2 linked regions of the Eleftheria terrae genome follow. Each later gene encodes a partner of the first gene's protein in a complex. Links are inferred from orthologs where the notes say so. Each region holds a gene or a part of one and is shown on either strand. Other genes may lie near its edges. The genes, in order: pnp and N7L95_RS09425.

Region 1 (3,263 bases):
CAGGCTCTGTTCCGGGCAGCGGTTTCCATTCAAGGAATCGAGTAAAAATGTCCGTTGCAGAAATGAACAAGGCCGACATCATCAAGGCCAACGCCCGTGGCGCTGCCGACACCGGCTCTCCCGAAGTGCAGGTCGCTCTGCTGACCGCCCGCATCAACGAGCTGACCCCCCACTTCAAGCTGCATGCCAAGGATCACCATGGCCGCCGCGGCCTGCTGAAGATGGTGAACCGTCGCAAGCGCCTGCTGGCTTACCTGAAGGGTAAGGACGCCGACCGCTACACCGCGCTGATCCAGAAGCTGGGCCTGCGCAAGTAAGCTGCCGACAATGAAAGAGAGCCTGTCTGGGATTGCCAGTACAGGCTCTTTGTTTTTGGAGCCGTGCCGACGTAAAGCGTTGCTGTGTCATTCCAGGGGGGTTGCCGCACCGGCAGTCCCGCTGGAATGGCATCCGCGCTACGGCGGGCGACTCCAGGCCAAATGCGCTGCCACAACGCGCAAGTATCACTGGAGACACTCATGAGCAGTCTGTTCAACAAAGTCACGAAGACCTTCCAATGGGGCCAGAACACGGTCCGCATGGAAACCGGCGAAATCGCTCGCCAGGCCACCGGCGCAGTGCTGGTGGACATCGACGACACCGTGGTGCTGGCCACCGTCGTCGCCGCCAAGAACCCGAAGCCGGGCCAGGACTTCTTCCCGCTGACGGTCGACTACATCGAGAAGACCTATGCCGCCGGCAAGATCCCGGGCAGCTTCTTCAAGCGTGAAGGCCGCCCCAGCGAGCTGGAAACCCTGACCTCGCGCCTGATCGACCGTCCGATCCGCCCGCTGTTTCCCGAAGGCTTCTTCAACGAAGTGCAGCTCGTCATCCACGTGCTGTCGCTGAACCCCGAGGTCGATGCCGACATCGCCGCCATGATCGCCAGCAGCGCTGCGCTGTCGATCTCCGGCATCCCGTTCAATGGCCCCATCGGCGCCGCGCGAGTGGGCTACATCAACGGCGAGTACGTGCTCAACCCGAGCAAGACGCAGCAGACCACCTCGCGCATGGACCTGGTGGTGGCCGGCACCGAAGCCGCCGTGCTGATGGTCGAGTCCGAAGCCGACCAGCTGCCGGAGGACGTCATGCTGGGCGCCGTGGTGTTCGGCCACGAGCAGGGCAAGATCGCCATCAACGCCATCCATGAGCTGGTGCGCGAAGCCGGCAAGCCCGAGTGGGACTGGCAGCCCCCGGCGAAGGACGAAGCCTTCATCGCCAAGGTGAATGGCCTGGCCGAAGAGAAGCTGCGCGCCGCCTACCAAATCCGCTCCAAGCAGGCCCGCACCCAGGCCACCCGCGACGCCTATGCCGCGGTGAAGGAAGCGCTGAAGGCCGAAGGCGCCGAGTTCGACGAAGTGAAGGTCGAGGGCCTGCTGTTCGAGATCGAGGCCCGCATCGTGCGCAGCCAGATCCTGGCGGGCGAGCCGCGCATCGACGGCCGTGACACCCGCACCGTGCGCCCGATCGAGATCCGCACCGGCGTGCTGCCTCGCACCCATGGCTCGGCCCTGTTCACCCGCGGTGAAACGCAGGCGGTGGTGGTGGCCACGCTCGGTACCGAGCGCGACGCCCAGATCATCGATGCGCTGAGCGGCGAGTTCACCGACCGCTTCATGCTGCACTACAACATGCCTCCGTTCGCCACCGGCGAGACCGGTCGCGTCGGCAGCCCCAAGCGCCGCGAGATCGGCCACGGCCGCCTGGCCAAGCGGGCGCTGATCCCGGTGCTGCCGTCCAAGGACGACTTCGCCTACGCGATCCGCGTGGTGTCGGAGATCACCGAGTCCAATGGCTCGTCGTCGATGGCCTCGGTCTGCGGCGGCTGCCTGTCGCTGCTGGACGCGGGCGTGCCGCTGAAGGCGCATGTGGCGGGCATCGCCATGGGCCTGATCAAGGAAGGCAACCGCTTCGCGGTGCTGACCGACATCCTGGGCGATGAGGATCACCTCGGCGACATGGACTTCAAGGTGGCCGGCTCCACCACCGGCGTGACGGCCCTGCAGATGGACATCAAGATCCAGGGCATCACCAAGGAGATCATGCAGGTCGCGCTGGCCCAGGCCAAGGAAGCCCGCCTGCACATCCTCGGCAAGATGGTCGAGGCGATGGGCGGTGCCAAGACCGAGGTCTCGCAGTTCGCGCCCCGCCTGTACACGCTGAAGATCAACCCCGAGAAGATCCGCGACGTCATCGGCAAGGGCGGCGCGACCATCCGCGGCCTGCAGGATGAAACCGGTGCCCAGATCAGCATCGAGGACGACGGCACCGTGACCATCGCCTCCACCGACACCGAGATGGCCGAGCTGGCCCGCAAGCGGATCGAGGAGATCACCGCCGAGGTCGAGGTGGGCAAGGTCTACGAAGGCCCGGTCACCAAGATCCTGGACGGCATCGGTGCGCTGGTGAACCTGCTGCCGGGCAAGGATGGCCTGGTGCACATCAGCCAGATCGCCCATGAGCGCGTCAACCGCGTGCAGGACTACCTCGAAGTCGGCCAGATCGTGAAGGTCAAGGTGCTGGAGACCGACGAGAAGGGCCGCGTCAAGCTGTCGCGCAAGGTGCTGATCGACCGCAACGAAGGCGGCGACCAGCAACAACAGCAACAGCAGCAATAAGGCTGCGCCCGCGGGCGTGCCCGCCGGCCCGGTCTGCGGACTGGCGGCGGGCGCGCCTTCTTCCTCTTGCCTGCGTTTCCACGCTGGGGGACTCCTGCCATGCAAGCCATCGAGATTGCCGAACACGGCGCGCCGGAGGTGCTGCGCGCCTGCCAGCGGCCGGACCCGGTCGCCGGCGCCGGCGACGTGCTGATTCGCGTGCGCGCCTCGGGCGTGAACCGGCCGGACGTGCTGCAGCGCAAGGGCCACTATCCGGTGCCGCCCGGCGCCAGTGACCTCCCGGGCCTGGAAGTGGCCGGCGAAATCGTTGGCGGCGACCCCCAGGCGATGGCCGAGGCCGGCTTCCGGCCCGGCGACCGCGTCTGTGCGCTGGTGCAGGGCGGTGGCTATGCCGAGTTGTGCGTGGCGCCGGTGGCGCAATGCCTGCCGGTGCCCGAAGGCTGGACCGATGTGGAGGCGGCCGGCCTGCCGGAGACCTTCTTCACCGTCTGGTCCAACGTGTTCCAGCGCGGCCGCCTGGCGGCCGGCGAGACGCTGCTGGTGCAGGGCGGCACCAGCGGCATCGGCGTCACCGCCATCCAGCTGGGCAAGGCCTTCGGCGCGACG
Region 2 (3,947 bases), 3.0 Mb from region 1 along the record:
AAACCGCGCCGCTGGTGTGGGACGACCTGATGCTGCAGCCGGCCTACCAGCAGGCCCTGGCCCGCCTGCCCTGAGCTCCGTCGCGCGGCGCGGCCCGGCCGCGCCGAGTGCATGAAAAAAACGCCGCCCGGGCAATGCCCGAGGCGGCGTTTGTCTTGGCGACTCTGGATTGGCCGGCCCGCCGGGGCCGGCCAGGCCGGTCACTGCGGGCCGGCCTTGGTCTCGAAGGGCAGGGCCAGCTCGGCGAGGTCGGTGCGGGTCTCGACGAGCACCAGCGGGCCGTCGTCGATCGCCACCACCGGCTTGCGCTCGCGCGGGACGCGCACCGGCTGCGGTTGCCGTGCCAGGCTGTCCTGGACGGCACGCACCTTGTCGGCGTCGGAATGCACCCATTCCAGGCCTGCCTGGGCGGCCACCTGCTGCAACTCGTCCAGGGCCAGCACGAAGGGCTGGACCGGGGCGGCGACAGGCGCCGGCGCGGGTGCGGGCTGGGCAGCCACGGGCGCCGCGGCGGGCGGCAGGCCGGTCGGCTCGGCGGCGACGGCCAGCGCCGCGTCCTGCACGGTGGCGGGTTCGCCTTCGACCACCTGGGCTTCGGTGACGACCACGGCGGCGTCTTCCGCGCCGTCTTGCTCACGGCGCTCACGACGATAGCGGTCACGGCCCCGGCCACGGCGGCGGCCTTCGCCATCACGGGCGGTGCCTTCCTCGGGCTGGCCCTCGGGGGCGGCCGTGCTGTCGCTGCCGGTGTCCTCGGTGGCGCTGGCCAGGGCCGCGTCGGCCTCCGGCCCGGCGACCGGGTCCAGACCCGCTTCGCCGGCGTTCACGGCGTCGACGCCCTCGGCGCCTTCGCGCTCCCGGCGCCCGCGGCCGCCACGGCGGCGGCGACGGCCTTCGCGTTGTTGCTCGTCCGCGCCCTCGAGGGTGCCTTCCTGCGGGACGGTGTCGGCAAAGCCGTGCGGTTCCATGGCTTCGGGCGCTTCCGCCGGCAGGCCGGCTTCACGCTCGGGACGCGGGCCCCGGCGACCTTCACCGCGGGCGGGACGGCCGTCCTGGGCGGCGCCGGCTTCGCGCGGCTCGCCGCTGCGGCCGCCGTCGCGCGGAGCGCGTTCCTTGCGCGGTGCCTCGGCACCGGCGTCCGCACCGGCCAGGGCCTCGACGCGCTGCTCGCCGGCGCGGCCGCGTTGCTGGCCGTCCCGGTTGCGATCGCGGCCTTCGCCGCGACCCTCGCCACGGCCTTCGCCGCGACCTTCACCCCGGCCTTCCGTGCGGCCTTCACCGCGCGGCTCACCGCGGCGTGCCTCGCGGCCCGCTTCGTCGCGGCCACCCTCTCGGCCAGCCCGGTCGCGGCCGCCGCGGCGGTCGCCGTCCTTGCGCTCGCCGCGTTCGCCGCCGCGATCACCGCGGCGACGGTTGTCCTGGCCTTCCTTGGCCACGGCCGGTGCCGGTGCGGCGACCGTCGGCGCGGGGGCTGGCGCAGGGACCGGCGCCGGTGCCTCGGGAGCGCCGAACAGCTTCTTGAGCCAGCCAAAGAAGCCACCCGACGCCGGCGCGGGCGCGGGCACCGGCGCGGGCACCGGGGCCGGCGGCGTGGCGGCGGCCACCGGGGTGGGCGCGGGCGCCGGCTCGGCGCGGGCGGGCGCCGTGGACTGCAGCGGCGGCTCGGGCAGCAGGCCCTTGATGACCGGCTCCTGCTTGGGCTTGCTCTTCTCGCGGCGCGTGATGCCGACCTCGTCGTCGGGCTCCTCGATCATCGAGTAGCTGGCCTGCAGGTTCTCCACCCGTGGGTCGTCGTGGCGCAGGCGTTCGAGCTTGTAGTTGGGCGTCTCCAGGTGCTTGTTGGGCACCAGCAGCACCTTCACGCTCTGCTTGAATTCGATCTTGTTGATCTCCATCCGCTTTTCGTTCAGCAGGAAGGAGGTCACCTCCACCGGCACCTGCACGTGGACGGCGAAGGTGTTTTCCTTCATCGCCTCCTCTTGCACCATGCGCAGGATCTGCAGCGCGCTGGACTCGGTGTCGCGGATGTGGCCGGTGCCGTTGCAACGCGGGCAGGTGATGTGCGAGCCTTCGCTCAGCGCCGGGCGCAGGCGCTGGCGCGACAGCTCCAGCAGGCCGAACTTGGAGATGGAGCTGAACTGCACCCGGGCGCGGTCCTGGCGCAGCGCGTCGCGCAGCCGGGTTTCCACTTCACGGCGGTTCTTCGACTCTTCCATGTCGATGAAGTCCACCACGATCAGGCCGCCCAGGTCGCGCAGGCGCATCTGGCGCGCAATCTCGTCGGCGGCTTCGAGGTTGGTGCGGGTGGCGGTTTCCTCGATGTCGCCGCCGCGGGTGGCGCGGGCGGAGTTGACGTCGATGGACACCAGCGCCTCGGTGTGGTCGATCACGATCGCGCCGCCGGACGGCAGGTTCACCGTGCGGGCGAAGGCGGTCTCGATCTGGTGCTCGATCTGGAAGCGGCTGAACAGCGGCGCGTCATCGCGGTAGCGCTTCACGCGGCCGGCGTTGTCCGGCATCACGTGGTTCATGAACTGCTGCGCCTGATCGTAGATGTCGTCGGTGTCGATCAGGATTTCGCCGATGTCGGCGGTGAAGTAGTCGCGGATCGCGCGGATCACCAGCGACGATTCCTGGTAGATCAGGAAGGCGCCCTTGCGTGCCGAAGCGGCGCCGTCGATGGCGGTCCACAGCTTCAGCATGTAGTTGAGGTCGGACTGCAGCTCGTCGACGCTGCGGCCGATGCCGGCGGTGCGCGCGATCAGGCTCATGCCCTTGGGGTAGTTGAGCTGGTCCAGCGCGTCCTTCAGTTCCTCGCGGTCCTCGCCCTCGATGCGGCGCGAGACGCCGCCGCCACGCGGGTTGTTGGGCATCAGCACCAGGTAGCGGCCGGCCAGCGAGATGAAGGTGGTGAGGGCCGCGCCCTTGTTGCCGCGCTCTTCCTTCTCGACCTGCACCAGCAGTTCCTGGCCCTCGCGGATGGCGTCGGAGATCTTGGCGTTGCGGACGTCGACGCCTTCCTTGAAGAACTGGCGCGAGATTTCCTTGAAGGGCAGGAAGCCGTGGCGGTCCTCGCCGTAGTCGACGAAGCAGGCTTCCAGGGACGGCTCGACGCGGGTGACCACCGCCTTGTAGATGTTGCCTTTGCGCTGCTCGCGGCCTTCGATTTCGGTCTCGAAGTCGAGCAGTTTCTGGCCATCGACGATGGCCAGGCGACGCTCTTCAGGCTGCGTCGCATTGATCAGCATGCGTTTCATGTGCACTCCTCCTGCCGGCGACCGCGCACGGCCTCCGGCATATCAACATGCCGCCGCCCGGAGGGTTCAGGTCCAGGGGCGGCTCATCGATGCACGAGTGACGTGGAGGAACCGGAAGGAATCGCCCTGGACTGTCATGACCGCAAGGATCACGAAGACAGCGTTGGCGCGTGCATCCGCAAGACAACGCCCTTTTTGTAAAGGACGGCCCGGTCGCCCCCCGACTCCTTCCCGGTGCGGCGCACATCAGTGCACGGCACGCCAGGCCGAGCAGGCGCCGCATCCGGGGTCACGTCCGGAAGGGCGCCTGGCAGGGGGGAAAGCTCGGAGAAGGGGGACAGCATCCGTGGGGGAGTCTCTGGAGCGGGCGACAGGCGGGCGCTCGGGGGACCGCGCGGGCGCAGGGCCTGCGGGCGCCAAGCGTGACCGGCCTGCTGCCGGAAACCTTGTTCTTGGGTTCTTTCGACGTTCGCTCTGCCGCAGGTTGCTCTCGGCCGCCGCTTCACCTTGGGAAACGGCCCGCTTGACTGGCCTGCGTTGCATCACCGTTTGTACAAGTCCTTCGTCCTGCAACTTCTTGACGAAAAAGACCTGTTAAACCACCTTGGCTGCCCGTGTTGCCCCCACCTTTCCGATCAGATTCGGGAAAGCGGCAGGTAAACTCTTGAAAATCAAACACTTACAACGCAA

The links.
Region 2: the proteins of pnp (region 1) and N7L95_RS09425 are in contact, whole or in part, in a cryo-EM structure (PDB 9QH0), measured with the Escherichia coli proteins. The link is inferred for Eleftheria terrae from one-to-one orthologs.

The regions. Positions count from the first base shown.
Region 1 is NZ_CP106951.1:5,159,451-5,162,713, forward strand. What follows is about bases 132-3,087. They hold pnp (polyribonucleotide nucleotidyltransferase), read left to right. Parts: upstream 132-518; coding sequence 519-2,657; downstream 2,658-3,087. Other genes in these bases: rpsO (30S ribosomal protein S15), read left to right, coding at 132-317; N7L95_RS23210 (NAD(P)H-quinone oxidoreductase), read left to right, coding at 2,757-3,087. In the rest of the region: more of rpsO, read left to right, coding at 48-131; more of N7L95_RS23210, read left to right, coding at 3,088-3,263. UniProt on the Escherichia coli protein: Involved in mRNA degradation. Catalyzes the phosphorolysis of single-stranded polyribonucleotides processively in the 3'- to 5'-direction. Also involved, along with RNase II, in tRNA processing.
Region 2 is NZ_CP106951.1:2,163,307-2,167,253, reverse strand. The notes cover bases 1-3,640. They hold N7L95_RS09425 (Rne/Rng family ribonuclease), read right to left. Parts: upstream 3,258-3,640; coding sequence 201-3,257; downstream 1-200. Other genes in these bases: nagZ (beta-N-acetylhexosaminidase), read left to right, coding at 1-74. UniProt on the Escherichia coli protein: Endoribonuclease that plays a central role in RNA processing and decay. Required for the maturation of 5S and 16S rRNAs and the majority of tRNAs. Also involved in the degradation of most mRNAs.